One region of the Noviherbaspirillum sp. UKPF54 genome, then DNA from elsewhere that is predicted to be linked to it. Evidence: predicted binding sites of a transcription regulator. Region 1 holds the regulator's gene; the other holds the start of a gene.
The links. Region 1 encodes NrdR, which represses ribonucleotide reductase genes. Its sites were predicted from a motif close to CACNANATNTNGTG; they were not measured.

Region 1 (7,884 bases):
GGTGAGCGTGAATCCGTGCGGTTCATCCATAAGATCAAATGAGTTCTTACTTTCTTGCAAGAGCATCGTGCAATTCCTTCCAGTTCGGTATTTCTCGCCAGCTGAGCCGGCCGACCGGCATCGCCTGTTCCTTGCCGCCCTTCCCCGCTTTTCGGTAAAGCGTTTGCAGCATCACCCGGGTGGCATTCGCTGCGCCGAAACCGATGGCGGTAATCCGGTAGTGATATGTTTCCTGCGTCGCACCACCGGCTTCGTCGTCGGGCATGAGTTCAATGATGTACCTCGGCGCGTGCATTGGCAGCGGCCCGGCACCGGCTGGCAGCATGCGCCCGGTGAAATGCCCGTACGGCACGGACTTCGCGCTCGCGAAATCAATCGCTTGCCAAGCTAGCCGGATATTCCGCCCCGATAGACACAAGCCGAGGTAGCGCGCTGTTTGGCCGTTATTGCAGTCCGGTGCGAACCCTTCGCTGCTATCGGACGCAAACAGGGAGCTACGCGGCGCCGATTCGATGTCCAGTTCGGCATCGGCCAGCGCCGCTTCCGCAGCTTGCATGGCAATCTCCCGGTCGCGCTCGTTGCGCGAAGCCTTTTCGTCCTGCAAAGAGATCTGCGCCGCCGAAAGCCCAACCATTGCCAGCACCGTCAGCATCAGCAGCGTGACGATAAGAGAAGCTCCGGATTGATCGCCCCGGGAGGCGAAGGCGCGCGGCCGTGTAGGCTTGACGTAGTGTCCGCGCCTCATCGCGCCTCCTGTTCCGAGGCCAACGATGGTGGGCGCAAATGGATCGTCGTCGCGAAAATCCGGCGTATTCGGCCGCGCTGCGATGCCGGCATTTCCGCCTCCCGCATACGCACGCCCTTGTCCGTGTCCGCGAATGCGCTCGCGTAATCCTTGCCGAACAAATCACGATCAGCATCCATGCCGCCCGCACGAGTCCGATGCGTGCCATGCACAAGCAGCGCGACCCTGACTGCCACGACCTTCTTCCAGTAGGTCTTGCGCTCCCTGTCCCGTTCTCGCGCGGCGGCGTCAGTGCCTTCAACGACGAGAGCGCCATCCAAGGCATCGATAGCCGACGCCATCGCAAACCGGTTCGGCAATCCGTCGGCATCGGTGTCCAGTCCGTACAGCACCTGGAACGACTCAACGCCGCGCGCGATTGCCTGGGAAGACCAGCCGCTGGCGCCCTGATACTTGCAGTACAGCTCCGGCTCGCCTGTCGCATCCTCCGCCACATAAAAGATGCTCCAGCCGCGCCCGTCGTCAGCAGCAACGCCAAAGCCGGCGCAATTCGTCATTGTCCCGTCGGCATTGCCTGCGGCGCCGGAGCCGAAAAATCGCACAGCGAGCACATCGCTGCCATTGACCGACTTCTTGAGCGGCGAATCGATGCCTTGCGTGCCACTTTTCAGACTGCGCGCGTCCAGTCCGGCAATCATCGCCCCGACCTCATCCTCGACAGGCGTCGCATTGCCACCTCCATTCCCGGGAAAATACGCGGCCTGCCGAACCGCACGCGAGACCATTTCGATAGCAAAGCGGCCGCTGGCCTGTATCTGCGCCTCGTCGTCTTGCAGCAGGTAACCTGATTTGGCGGACAGGAGAATAGCTGTCGCTGCCATCACGACCAACATCCCGATCGTCATCGAGATCATCAGCTCAACCAGTGTCACGCCGGATTGTTTGCATGCCCGGGCCAAGCCCGCGCCGTCATTGCCGCTGCATACTTTCATACCCATTCACAGCGCCACGGCCAGTGACACGGACGGAGCCGATATTCCGGAGGCATCCCGGAGCAGGCTTCCGTCAGGATTTTTTACTTGCCAGCCTAGCTTGATGACGACTGGCGCAGTGCTATCCACTGCACCGTCGCAGTTCCAGGTCAATGCCCTGGCGGCACTACTCCACGGACTGGAATCGCGGCATACCACGATGCGCCCGCCCGGCAAAGCTTCCTTGACGCGCGTTTTCCACTCGTACATTTCAAATTCGGCCAGCTCCTGTGCATTGCATTCGATTCCATAGCAAAGCTTTGCAGGCGTTTGCAGGTCGCCATCGGCTACGGATTGGTAATCGAGCCCGATGAATGGATCAGCGCCGTTCTCTTGCAGGAGCCGTCCATGTCCGGCTCGCATCGCGCCGGCCATTTCCGCAGCGAGCTGAAAAGCGAAAGTCTGAATGGCGGACTGTTGCGCAGTACGCATCGCTGCGAGCTGCATGCCGGCCGCTCCCAATACGCCCAGCGCGAGAACCACGATCGATACCAACACTTCGATCAGGGAAAAGCCGTTTTTCGTCGATTTACCCATGCTATTTATTATTAATTTGACAACATTTCGGGCGCAAAAATTCGCCCTATGCTTACCAAGACGAATTACTTGGAGGGACTTTTTCGCTCTCGCCCGACCTCGGCGATGACATCCTGAAATTCCGCGACGTCTTCAAAACTCTTGTAGACGGAGGCAAATCGGATATAGGCAATCTTGTCGAGGCGTTTCAGCTCTCGCATGACCAGCTCGCCGACGTGCCCCGACAGCACTTCGCGCGCACCGCTCGACAGCAGCTTTTCTTCGATATGATGAATGGCAGCATCGACCGTTTCGGCAGACACTGGACGCTTGCGCAGCGCAAGCATCATGCTGCCGCGCAGCTTGGCCGGGTCATATTCCGTGCGGCTACCGTTTTTCTTGACGATGACCGGCATCGACAATTCGATGCGTTCATAGGTAGTAAAGCGCTTGTCGCAATGGGCGCAACGACGCCGGCGCCTGATGGTGTCCCCTTCTTCCGACACGCGCGTGTCGATGACCTGGGTATCGTCATGATGACAGAAGGGGCATTTCATAGCGGTTAACCGTTCGTATCAGGCTCTGCAACCAGTTATCAATTAGTCAATTTTGTTGCATGGTCGCAGAGCCATCAATCACATATTTTTGGTATATGGCATTGTTTCGAGATGGAACATGGCGCTTCGTTGATCATACGCAAAAGCATTCCGCTTCCACCAGCAGTTCAACGAAGCAGCCGTCGCCGCCCTCGCCTTAGCGTGCGTATACCGGGAAAGCGTCGGTCAGCTTCTTAACTTCCGCCTTCACGCGCTCGATGGTCGCGGCGTCGTGCGGATTGTCCAGCACGTCGGCGATCAGGTTGCCGACCTTGGTCGCTTCCGCTTCCTTGAAGCCGCGGGTGGTCATCGCCGGGCTGCCGAGGCGGATACCGGAGGTGACGAACGGCTTTTCCGGGTCGTTCGGGATCGCGTTCTTGTTGCAGGTCATATGGGCAGAACCGAGGATCGCTTCGGCTTCCTTGCCGGTGATTTTCTTGGCGCGCAGATCGACCAGCATCACGTGCGATTCGGTGCGACCGGATACGATGCGCAAGCCGCGCGCGATCAGCGCTTTGGCCAGTGCATCGGCATTCTTCACCACTTGCTGCTGGTATGCCTTGAATTCCGGCGACAGTGCTTCCTTGAATGCAACTGCCTTGCCTGCGATCACATGCATCAGCGGACCGCCCTGGATGCCAGGGAAGATAGCGGAGTTGATCGCCTTTTCATGCTCGGCCTTCATCAGGATCACGCCACCGCGCGGGCCGCGTAGCGACTTGTGGGTGGTGGATGTCACGAAGTCGGCGAACGGCACCGGATTCGGATAAACACCGGCGGCGATCAGGCCGGCATAGTGAGCCATGTCGACCATGAAATAGGCGCCGACCTCTTTCGCGATCTTGGAGAAACGCTCGAAGTCGATGCGCAACGCATAGGCGGAGGCACCGGCAATGATCAGCTTGGGCTTCTTTTCGCGCGCCAGCTTTTCCATCGCGTCGTAATCGATCTCTTCCTTCTCGTTCAAGCCGTAGGAAACGACGTTGAACCACTTGCCGGACATGTTCAGTGCCATGCCGTGGGTCAGATGGCCGCCTTCCGCCAGCGACATGCCCATGATGGTGTCGCCCGGCTTGAGCATCGCGAAGAACACGCCTTGGTTCGCCTGCGAACCGGAATTCGGCTGCACATTGGCGGCTTCCGCGCCGAACAATTCCTTCAGGCGGTTGATCGCCAGAGTCTCGGCCACGTCAACGAACTCGCAGCCGCCGTAATAGCGCTTGCCCGGATAGCCTTCCGCGTACTTGTTGGTCAGCTGCGAGCCTTGCGCTTCCATCACGGCCGGCGAGGTGTAGTTTTCGGACGCGATCAGCTCGATATGGTCTTGCTGGCGCTGGTTTTCCTGCTGGATGGCGGACCAAAGTTCCGGATCGACTTTGGCGATGGTGTGGTCTTTTGCGAACATGAAAAACTCCAATCGATTTAAGTATGCAATGCCGAAATCGAATGAGGGCTGATGAGAAGAAGACAGGCAGCCTCAGTCGTACATTCCATTTGGGCTGCCCAGGCGAACGGCGAAAGACATCTCACGTTCCCCGGTGGATATCCACCTTGTCGCCGGAACCGCAAGCCCGGCTTTTCGCCAGTCACGTGAGACGAAATGGTACCAAATTGTAAGGTAGGTGCTTGATTTGAGCAAGAATGGTGGAAAATTCTGCACCGTTTTCATAGGAGCAGCATCTGCCGCCTTTGGGCTACAATTTCGCAATTCGTTGCATATCACCAATGGGAGATCGCATGATCGTTCTGGTTACCGGCGCCACATCCGGTTTTGGCGCCGAAATGGCACGCAAGTTTGCGCAAAATGGTCATCAAGTGATTGCTGCCGGCCGGCGCAAGGACCGTCTGGACTCGCTCGCCGCCGAGCTTGGGGCCAACCTGCTGCCGATCGTAATGGACGTCAGGGACAAAGCATCGATCCAGAACGCTCTCGGCGCCCTGCCCGATGCATGGCAGGAAATCGATGTCCTGATCAATAACGCGGGTCTGGCGCTCGGCATCGAACCGGCGCACAAGGCGTCGCTGGAGGATTGGGAAACGATGATCGCGACCAATTGCACGGGGCTCGTGACGATCACCCGCGCCCTGTTGCCTGCGATGGTGGCGCGCGGGCGCGGCACCGTGATCAATATCGGCTCCGTGGCAGGCGCCTATCCCTACCCGGGCGGAAACGTTTATGGTGCAACCAAGGCCTTTGTCGACCAGTTCACGCTGAACCTGCGCGCCGACCTGGTCGGCACCGGCGTGCGGGCTACCAATATCGCTCCCGGCCTGTGCGGCGGCACTGAATTCTCGAACGTGCGCCTGAAGGATGACGCGGCCGCCGCCAAGGTGTATGAAGGCACGGTACCGCTGACGGCCGTCGACATCGCGGAAACCGCCTACTGGATTGCGACGTTGCCGCCGCATGTGAATATCAATTACATCGAAATGATGCCTTCCTGCCAGGGTTTTTCCCCCTTTGCGATCAAGCGGAGCGTCTAGTCAGCCGCCATGCAATCCGATTTCACCTGGACCGTACGCGTCTATTACGAAGACACCGACACGGGCGGCATTGTCTTTTACGCAAACTACCTGAAGTTCTTCGAGCGCGCCCGCACCGAATGGCTGCGCGCGGCTGGCATCGGCCAGCAGGCATTGACGGAATCGCATCGGGCCATGTTCGTCGTCAGGAGCACGGCCGTCGATTATCATGCCCCTGCGAAACTTGATGATGAACTGAAACTTACTGTCGTTGTCGAACGGCTCGGGCGTGCCTCAGTGCAATTCATTCAGGAAGCCTGGCGCACCGACGGCGAGCAGCCGCAACTGCTTACCAGCGGGCGCATCAAGGTCGGCTGCGTGAGTACCGAAACCTTCCGTCCCTGCCCGATCCCGGGCGAGGTGCTGGAAAGGATAAAAAATACAGGGCCGATTTCCAGTTAGGGAGCGCAGCCCGGCGACTGCCGCGGCCGCTTTTTATAATTACAAATCAGAGTTGAACGTTTCAATGACCGTCACCCAAGATCTCTCCTTCCTTTCCCTGATTACCAATGCATCGCTGCTGGTGCAACTCGTCATGGCGCTGTTGCTGCTGGTGTCCGTGATGAGCTGGTCGTACATCTTCCGTAAGATGTTCGCCATTAAAAGCGCACGCAGCCAAACCGAGGAATTCGAGCGCGCATTCTGGTCGGGAGGCAATCTCGGCGCCCTATATGAAGAAGCCGGCTCCAACCGCCGCCGCACCGGCGCGCTCGAGCGCATCTTCGAGTCCGGCATGGGCGAATTCAACAAGGCCCGCGCAGCCTTCGGCGGCAAGGGCATGGTCGACGCCGGCGGCGTCATCGACGGCGCGCGCCGCGCGATGCGGGCAGCCTATCAACGCGAAATGGATGCGCTGGAATCGCACCTGGCCTTCCTGGCATCGGTCGGCTCGGTGTCCCCGTATGTCGGCCTGTTCGGCACCGTGTGGGGCATCATGAATGCCTTCCGCGGCCTGGCCAACGTACAGCAGGCCACGCTCGCGGCGGTCGCGCCCGGCATCGCCGAAGCGCTGATCGCCACCGCCATCGGTCTGTTCGCGGCGATTCCCGCCGTGGTCGCCTACAACCGCTATTCGCACGACATCGACCGGCTGGCGATCCGCTTCGAGAGTTTCATCGAAGAGTTCTCCAACATCTTGCAACGGCAGGTCCGCTGATGGCAGGCTTCAGTTCCATGCGCGGCGGACGCGGCCGCAAGCTCAAGTCAGAAATCAACGTCGTGCCGTATATCGACGTAATGCTGGTGCTGCTGATCATTTTCATGGTCGCCACACCAGTGTCGAATCCGGGCGTCGTCAATCTGCCCACGGCAGCCAAATCGGCGCTGCCGCCGACCGAATACATCCAGATCGCGCTCAAGCCCGACACCACCGCCACCATCGGCATCAACGGCGGCAAGGACGGCCACCAGCAGGCCGAATCGGTGCCTGGACGCAGCGCCCTCATACAGAAGTTGCGCGCAATGCATGAAGCGAATCCGGAACTACCGGTGATGATCGCCGGCGACAAGGACATCAAGTACGACGACGTAATCCAGGTGATTTCGGAAGCGAAAAAGCTCGGCGTCGACCGCGTGGGGCTGGCAACCAAGCAATGAGAGCGATGACCGACGCAACGCCGTACACCGTACCGCAGGAACCGGGACGCTGGCGCGCCATCATCCTGGCGGCGCTGGTCCATATTGCACTGCTAGCCTTCCTGTGGATCGGCGTACGCTGGCAGAACGAGGCGCCGACCACGATCGAAGCGGAAGTATGGAGCCCGCAGCCGCGCGAAGCGGCGCCTGCGCCCGAACCGGTGGCCGAAAAGGAGCCGGAACCGGCGCCGGTGATCAAGGAAATGCCGCGCGAAACCCCGAAACCCCAGGTGGAAGAGCCACCGGTCGCAAAACCGGACATCGCGCTGGAGCAGGAAAAGAAACGCAAGGAACTGGAAAAGAAGAAGCGCCTTGAAGAAGAAGAGAAGCTGGCCAAGCAGAAGAAGCTCGAACAGGAGAGGCTTGCGCAGCAAAAGAAAGAGCGCGAAGAACACGAGGCGAAGCTGAAGAAAGAAGAAGAGCTGGCGAAGAAGAAAGCGGAACAGGATCGCCTGGCCAAGCAGGAAGCCGAGAAGAAGGAAAAAGAGAAAAAAGCCGCCGACGCCAAGCGCAAGCAGGAAGCGGAAGACAAGAAGCTTGCCAAGCTGCGCGACGAGGAAATGCGACGCCTTGCCGGCGGCGTTACCGGCACGGGCGGCAGCGGCGAAGCGGCCAAGTCACAGGGCGGGCGCGCCGATTCCGGCTACGCCGGGCGGGTGGCGGCCAAGATCAAGTCGAACATCGTGTTCAACGTGCCCGAAGGCTTGACTGGCAACTCGCCCGTCGAATACGAGGTCAACCTGCTGCCGGACGGCTCGATCGCCGGCATGAAAAAAGTCAGATCATCGGGAGTGCCCGGCTTCGATGAAGCCGTTCGCCGGGCCATTGAAAAATCGCA
Region 2 (7,884 bases), 960 kb from region 1:
AATACTTGCCATTCCATTTGCTCCAATCCTGATTCCAGGGGCGCATGCGCGCATGCTTGTCGATCACGCTCGGCGCGCGCAGCACCGGGAACTGGCGCGCCACGAAGCGCAGCGTCTGGATCGACGGGCTGGAGAGCAGCAGCTTGACCAGCGGATACTGCCAGTTCAAGCGATCCACCACGTCGTTCGCCTCGTAGGCGACATCGCCGACGCCGTCGCCGTTCTGGTCCCAGCCGCTGTAGTTGCTCCAGTAATTGCCCTTGTTGCGGCCCCACTCGACGTCGCGCGAAGCGACGAATTTTACCTGTTCCTGGTTATCGATGAAGTCGTTGCCGTCCACCGTGTTGTTGCTCGATCCGGCGGACAGGTGCACGCCGGTACGGTTGCGGACCACCAGGTTGTTCCGCAGTGTGTTGTATTCGGCGTCGTAGATGAAGAAGCCGCGGTCATTGTCAGCCACTACGTTGTTCTCGATGATCGAATCCTGGATCGTGCGCAACATGATGCCGTGATCGGCATTGCTCCAGGCACGGTTATTGCGCACCACGAGCCGGCGCACTTCCATCAGCGCCAGCCCGCCGTGGCTTTTGTAAACCTCATTGTTTTCCCAGGTGCTGTCGTTGGTGTTCATGTAGTGCGTTCCATACCGCACGTGATGAATCGTATTACCGCGAAATTGGGCGCGGCGCGACCAGTCGACGTAGATGCCGTCGCGCGTGAAACTGATCTTGTTGTCGATAACCTGGGAGTTGTCGGTGTTGTAGACCTGGATGCCATTGCCGCGCTTCACCGACATCAGGTCGCGCCGGCCGGTAATCACGTTATTGACCAGGCTCGAATCGGCCGACTTTTCCAGCCAGATGCCGAACAGGTTGGCCACCAGTTCGCAATCCCGCACCAGCGCTCGGTCGGAGCCCGGCTCGATATAGATGCCGGAATTCTGCGCGTCGATATCGGTGCCGCTGTCGCGCACGATCAGGCCCTGTATCGTGACGTCGGTGGCGCGCACCCGGATCGTGTCGCCGGAAAAACCGCCGCTGATGGTCGGATGGTTGAGGCCTTGCAGCGTCAGCCGCTTGTTGATCGTCAGGCGCTCGGCATAGGTGCCGCGTTCGATCCTTATCGTGTCGCCCGGCTGCGCGGTCCGTATCGCCGCCGCGATCGACTGGCCGGGCTTGACCTGCAGCACCGCGCTCCACGCGCCGCTGCCGACTGCCATGAGCAAACCGGCCAGCAATGCGCCGGCTTTGCCCGTACTGCGCGCACACTTCACCAAAGAACTCCGTTGCGATCGTCTTTCACGATGATTACCCTGCCTTTTTCAATTCGGCCGTCTTTTCCGATAAATTGCGGCGCACGCTGTCAAGCGAAATGAAATAGCCCTTGCCGTCGATCGGGGTCAGCGGCAGCCCTGCCTTTTCGCGCGACTTGCGCTCCTTCACCAGCGGCGGGCAGGCATGATCGTCGTAGTACATTACCATGCAGTCGAGGCACAGCAGGCACTCGCGCTGGTCGATCTTGCCCTGCGCGTCGATCGCGTGCGAGCCGCAACCGGCGGCGCAGGCGTGGCAGGTCGTGCATTCCTGCTTGCGCTTGAGACCGAACAGGCGGAAGGTGGATGGAATCGCCAGCCCGGCGCCGAGCGGGCAGATGTACTTGCAATACGGTCGCTCGCTCAAGATCGAGATACCGAGGATCGCGCCGACGAACAGCACGAACGGCCAGGAGCGGTTCCACACGCCCACCAGGAAGGTGGTCTTGAACGGCTCGATCTCGGCCAGGTGCTCCGCCATTTCCATCGAATAGAACGACACGCCGACCAGCACCGCGAACACGACGTACTTGATCCATTTCAGCTTGTCATGCAGTTTCTTCGGCAATAGACCTTGGAAGCGCTTGAGGCCGATGAGCTGTCCGAGCTTGAAGGCCAGGTGCTGCAGCGAGCCGAACGGGCACATCCAGCCGCAGAACAGTCCCCTGCCCCACACCACCACGCTGATGATCAGGAACCACCAGAAGATGAAGATGAACGGGTCGGACAGGAACAGCTCCCACTTCCACTGGTGGATCAGCGAATGGAACCAGGTCATCACCTGCGTGATGGACGGCTGGGCCTTCAGGTACAGCCCGACGAATCCCACCGAGAAAATCCAGAGCAAATGGCGCGGAATAGAAATCCAGGGCTTGTGCTTGCGCTTGGAGGCGCGCACCAGGCGATCGCGCTGCGAATACAGCCCGGCCGTCACCGCCAGGAACATCACGAACAGTGCGATCTCCAGCTTCTTACCTTCCCAGGCGAGCTTCCACGCCGCCTGCGGACGCTGCACCTTGGGCCGCCCGCCTTCCAGATAGCGCGCCGGCAGCCAGTACTCCTGATCAAAGTGCGCGAACGACTTGGCGCGCGTATCGGGATCGACCTTGTTGGCAAGGAAGATCAGTTTCCACGGCCAGGCTGGATTGAAATTGGCGGAACGGACGATGAAGATGCCGGATTCCTTGTAGGACGGCACATCGCCCGGCTGCAGGTGGTACAGGTTCTGGTAGTCGGTGTCGCGGAAGGTGAAGGTGCCGGAATCTTGCCTGACCTGGATGCGGTCGTAGATACCGCCGCGCACGAAGCCCGAGCCCTTGAAAGACACCTGGCCGTTGGCGACGACGAAGATCGCGTGCTCATCCTGTTTCAGATCCTGCATCAGGCGCTCATAGCCGTGCTCGCCCAACAGGCTGATGCCCAGCGTCGGCGTATTCAGGTAGCCGAAATACAGATCCATGTAAGGCCGGTCGCTGTCGCCGCTGCCGATGTCGGACGCCTGCACCACTAAGTGCTGGACGCTGCCCTCCTTTTCCAGCGCGGCCCAGTCCAGTTTTTCGCGCAGCGGCGTGAAGTGCGCGCGCGGCCTTGCCGTCACCTTGAAGATGCCGACCTGCTTGCCGATCTCGTAGGCGCTTTGCGCAATCACCTGGTTTTCCGCGATTGCGGTCACCGTCGCGCCGGAAATCGCGTCCAGTCCGACCGCGCCGTCATCGCTCTGACCGTGGCCGATCTCCAGCTTGGCCGCGGCGGACTTGCCAATATATTGCTGAACGAACTTGACCAGGACCGACTCGGGAATGCCGGCCAGCAGAATCGGCTCGGAGTGCTTCAACACGCGCACGCCGGTGATGATGCCTTTCGTGTCCATGCCGATCAGCGTAATGACCGGCTTGCCGGAATAGGCGGGAATGTCTACCACGTCGGTAGACAAGAAAACGTAACCGACCACGCGCTGCTTGCCGTTGTCGTCGGCATAGGCTTCGACATAGGCGGGCGCGCCCTTGCGCTTGGAAAAGTGTTGTGCGGACGGCATCACCTCGCCGCACGGCGCGTAGGCGCACAGGTCCGGGCCGTTCGTGAGTTCGGGCGGAAGCTGCGTGTCGTACATCGAGGCATTGGCGCGCGGCGCGACAATCAGGCCGGCGATTGCGACCCAGAGGAACAGCGCCAGCTGCAACAGCCATTGCCGACGAAGAGAGTGGTTCATGTTGATTTGCTTGAGCATTTCCGAAGCGTTCCAGTCGGCATGCGTTGAATGCGTGCTTTTTCTCGGCGCAACAGCGTGCGGCGAAAAATCTTTCATCAGAACCTGCTCCACATGGAAACAGGCTCTAAAAAAACCGTAGGGCGGGACTGCCGTGCCCGCCCTACGCAAAGCACCGGGTGCCTGTTATGCCTCCACCAGGAAACGACTACGCATTTCCAGATGCAGCGCGTGGCAGAAGTGGGTGCAATACATCCAGTAAGCGCCCGGCTTGTCGGCCTTGAAGGTTACCGACTTGGTTTCCTGCGGATTGACGATGAAGTTGATGTCGTAGTTCGGGATCGCGCAACCGTGGGTCAGATCCTCCACCTTGTCGTGGTTGGTCAACGTGATCGTGACTTCGTCACCCTTCTTCACCTTAATCACCGGCATGCTGTACGCCGGCGCCACCGACATCAGGCGCACATGCACCTTCTTGCCTTCGCGGGTAATACCGGCGTTTTCCGGCTTGACCGCGTTCGGGAAGTCGTCCATGTTGTAGATCTGGCGCGTCTTGACGATGTCGCGGCGCACGATGATCGCGTCATGCGGTTCCGGATAGGCGGTGTGGTCGGAAATGATCTTCATCTTGTCGCCGGTGATGTCGATCATCTGCTCGGTTTCGGAATGCAGCGGGCCCACCGGCAGGAAGCGGTCCTTCGAGAACTTATTGCCGGAGTTGAAATACTTGCCGTCAGCTTCCTTGGTTTCGCCCATCGACGCATAGCCGTGGCCCGGCTGGTAGTGCACGTCGACCTTGTCCAGGATGACCTTTGCGTTCTTGTCGCCCTTGAACTGCTTGATGGCGGCGTCGACGTTCCACTTGACGATCTGGCTGTCCAGGAACAGCGTGGTGAAGGCGTTGCCCTTGCCGTCGAAACCGGTATGCAACGGGCCCAGGCCGATTTCCGGCTCCGCAACCACTGCGTCGCGCTCAGTCTTCAGCTCGCCGTTGAACCACTTCTCAACCAGCGCCACTTCGATCACGGTCGCCGTCGGCGACAGCTTGCCGGAGCAGACGAAGTACTTGCCATCCGGGCTGGCGTTCACGCCGTGCGGGTTCTTGCCGACCGGGACGTAGCAGGTGAGCGCGGTCTTGGGATCCTGGTTCGCTGCCTTGCGGCCGTCGACCACCGGCACCTTGGAATTGCCGATCGTGGTGTACTTGCCATCCTTGATCATCTTTTCGATGCGGGCGATGTCGAAGAACACGCAGGCGTCGCGCTCGGCGGCCATCATGCCAGCCTGGTCGGCGGCATTCTCGGTGTTGTACTGGTTGGTCGCGGCATACTTGCCGTCGTACGACGTGGCAACCAAGTCGCAGTTGCCGTCGATGCGCACTTGCCACCGCACTTCCATCGACTCCGCGTCGACGCAGCTGAACAGCACGCCCCACTTGCTCGGATCTTCCAGATCGCGGCCGTCGTTGGGGAACGGGACATGGAATTCACCGCCGCAGAAGACGCGGGTGGTGTAGTTGATGTTCGGGTCGACCGGGTCGCGCTTGTCCGGGAAGGTGCCGTGATAGCCCATCACGTTCGGCAGTTCGGTGATCTTGTCGCACTCCATCGTATCCATGCGAACGCGCGCGATACGGGAATGCATCTTGTCGTTGACCCACAGGTACTTGCCGTCGTAGGTGCCGTCCTTGTAGCTGCCGTGCACGTGGTGGGTGTCGCCTGTCTTGTATTTCAGGCTGCCGTCCGGCTTGGTCCCGATGATGGCCTTCGATTCGTTGGTGATGCCCCAGCCAACCATCGGGTCGATGTTGAACACCGGAATGCGGCGCAGGGTGCGGCCCGACGGAATGCCGATGATGCGCATCTCGCCCGAGTGACCGCCGCTGGAGAACAGATAGTAATCGTCCAACTGGCCGGGCGCGACTTCATGCGACCCGCCGGCTGCATGCGCAGAGGCCGACGCCGATGCCTTCGCTACCGGTGCATCCTCCTTGCAGCCAGTCAAAAGACCAGCACCTGCGAGGCCCAGCAATGCGCTCTGGCCCAAAAACCGGCGGCGGGCTCCCACTGCCGGCTCATCTTTGTTCAACTTGGTCTTCTTGGCGTTGTCCATGTTTACCTTTCCTGTATCGGATGCCATTGAATTAAGAAAATCTGTTGCAAAAAATCAATTTAAGATGTCTTGTCGATGCATATTATCGGCGGCACCTCTCCGCAAAAAATATGATCTAGATCAATCTTGTCCCAGTGAAGCCAAAAGACTTCATTGGGAAGGAGCAACTAGGAAATTGCGCGAGAAAGCATATATTTCTTGAGAATGAGCAACAAATGATTTACATCAAGCAATCCATTCCGACGGCCATTTGCCCAAGCTCGTAACTCCGCAGTAAAAAAAGCGGTAGAAGCATATGTCTTTTGGAAAATACACGACATCCGTTATAGGGAGGATGTGCGCAGCCAAAATAGCTATCGCCATAGTCCTTTCGGCGTAGGCGCCGGCATTGGTCTCTAGACCTTACGGAGTAGGCGGATTATCAAGACCGCCGCAGCGCCACCGCATTGCATGCATATCCCGTTACGCACTTACTTAGGATCAAGAATTTCTGGGCGGCGCGCCGCCAAAATCTCGAATTAATTCAGATCAAGAAATTAAAAAATTCCTATTGCTCGCATTGCTCACCCCAGATTTAGTGATTAATATCGCCGCAACCACAATATGTTGTGCAAATCTAGGAGATGCAATGACGCCGCGCGCAATCACTTTCCTCACCCATATCATCAAACGCGATGGCAGTACCAAGCCGTTCGATCCGAACAAGATCCTGTCCGCACTACTGCGCGCGGGCCAAGCCACAGGCGAATTCGGGCATGAAGAAGCCGAGTCGCTGACGCTGCAAACCGTCATGCAGCGCATCCAGCTACAAGGCTCGAGCGCGCCGCACATCGAGCAGATCCAGGATGCAGTCGAATCGGTGCTTTTCGACGCCGGCTATCGCAAGACGCTGCGTGCCTACGTGGTCTACCGCGAACAGCGCAAGAAGCTGCGCAGCGACCGCAAGACCTTGGTCGATGTCGAATCCTCGATCAACGAGTACCTCGAGCAGCTTGACTGGCGCGTCAACGCCAACGCCAACCAGGGTTACTCACTCGGCGGCCTGATCCTGAACGTCTCGGGCAAGGTGATCGCCAATTACTGGTTGAATCACGTGTACCCGCCGGAAGTGGGCGAAGCGCACCGCAACGCCGACATCCACATCCACGACCTCGACATGTTGTCCGGCTACTGCGCCGGCTGGTCGCTGCGCACGCTGCTGAACGAAGGCTTGAACGGCGTACCGGGCAAGGTCGAGTCCGGCCCACCGAAGCACATGTCGAGCGCGGTCGGCCAGATCGTCAATTTCCTAGGCACGCTGCAGAACGAATGGGCCGGCGCCCAGGCGTTCAGTTCGTTCGACACCTACATGGCCCCCTTCATCCGCAAGGACAACCTGACCTACGGCGATGTCAAGCAGTACATGCAGGAACTGATCTACAACCTGAACGTCCCGTCGCGCTGGGGTACGCAGACACCGTTCACCAACCTCACCTTCGATTGGGTGTGCCCGGAAGACCTGCGCGAACAGGTGCCGGTCATCGGCGGCAAGGAAGTGTCGTTCACCTACGGCGAGCTGCAGGCAGAGATGGACATGATCAACCGCGCCTACATCGAAGTGATGATGGCCGGCGACGCCAAGGGTCGCGTGTTCACCTTCCCGATCCCGACCTACAACATCACGCGCGACTTCGACTGGGACAGCCCGAACGCGGAACTGCTGTTCGAGATGACGGCGCGCTACGGCCTGCCCTACTTCCAGAACTTCATCAATTCGGAACTGAGCCCGAACATGATCCGCTCGATGTGCTGCCGCCTGCAGCTCGACTTGCGCGAACTGCTCAAGCGAGGCAACGGCCTGTTCGGCTCTGCCGAGCAGACCGGATCGCTCGGCGTAGTGACGATCAACTGCGCGCGCCTCGGCCATCTCTACCGAGGCAACGAGGCGGGCCTGATGCAGCGCATCGATGAACTGCTGGAGCTTGGCAAGACAAGCCTCGAAATCAAGCGCAAGGTAATCCAGCGCCACATGGACAACGGCCTGTTCCCGTACACCAAGCGCTATCTCGGCACGCTGCGCAACCACTTCTCGACGCTCGGTGTCAACGGCATCAACGAGATGATCCGCAACTTCACCGGCGACGAGCACGACATCACCACCGAATGGGGCGATGCCTTCGCGGTACGGGTGCTGGACCACGTACGCGAACGCATGCTGCAGTTCCAGGACCAGACCGGTCACATGTACAACCTGGAAGCAACGCCGGCCGAAGGA

Region 2: FAY22_RS08715 (ribonucleoside triphosphate reductase) is a predicted target of NrdR. The motif match lies at 6,228-6,241, and genes of this name have one in related genera.

What each region holds. Positions count from the first base shown of each region.
Region 1 is NZ_CP040128.1:924,066-931,949, reverse strand. Features, by position in the region: gene FAY22_RS04440 (type IV pilin protein) at 1-66, opposite strand, end outside; gene FAY22_RS04435 (PilX N-terminal domain-containing pilus assembly protein) at 47-745, opposite strand; gene FAY22_RS04430 (PilW family protein) at 742-1,743, opposite strand; gene pilV (type IV pilus modification protein PilV) at 1,744-2,313, opposite strand; gene nrdR (transcriptional regulator NrdR) at 2,379-2,849, opposite strand; gene glyA (serine hydroxymethyltransferase) at 3,046-4,293, opposite strand; ZMP/ZTP riboswitch at 4,383-4,488, opposite strand; gene FAY22_RS04410 (SDR family NAD(P)-dependent oxidoreductase) at 4,626-5,372, shown strand; gene ybgC (tol-pal system-associated acyl-CoA thioesterase) at 5,382-5,813, shown strand; gene tolQ (protein TolQ) at 5,878-6,567, shown strand; gene FAY22_RS04395 (ExbD/TolR family protein) at 6,567-7,007, shown strand; gene tolA (cell envelope integrity protein TolA) at 7,013-7,884, shown strand, end outside.
Region 2 is NZ_CP040128.1:1,888,905-1,896,788, forward strand. Features, by position in the region: gene FAY22_RS08695 (ABC transporter ATP-binding protein) at 1-12, opposite strand, end outside; gene FAY22_RS08700 (nitrous oxide reductase family maturation protein NosD) at 1-1,219, opposite strand, end outside; gene FAY22_RS08705 (4Fe-4S binding protein) at 1,308-3,521, opposite strand; gene nosZ (TAT-dependent nitrous-oxide reductase) at 3,705-5,630, opposite strand; gene FAY22_RS08715 (ribonucleoside triphosphate reductase) at 6,259-7,884, shown strand, end outside.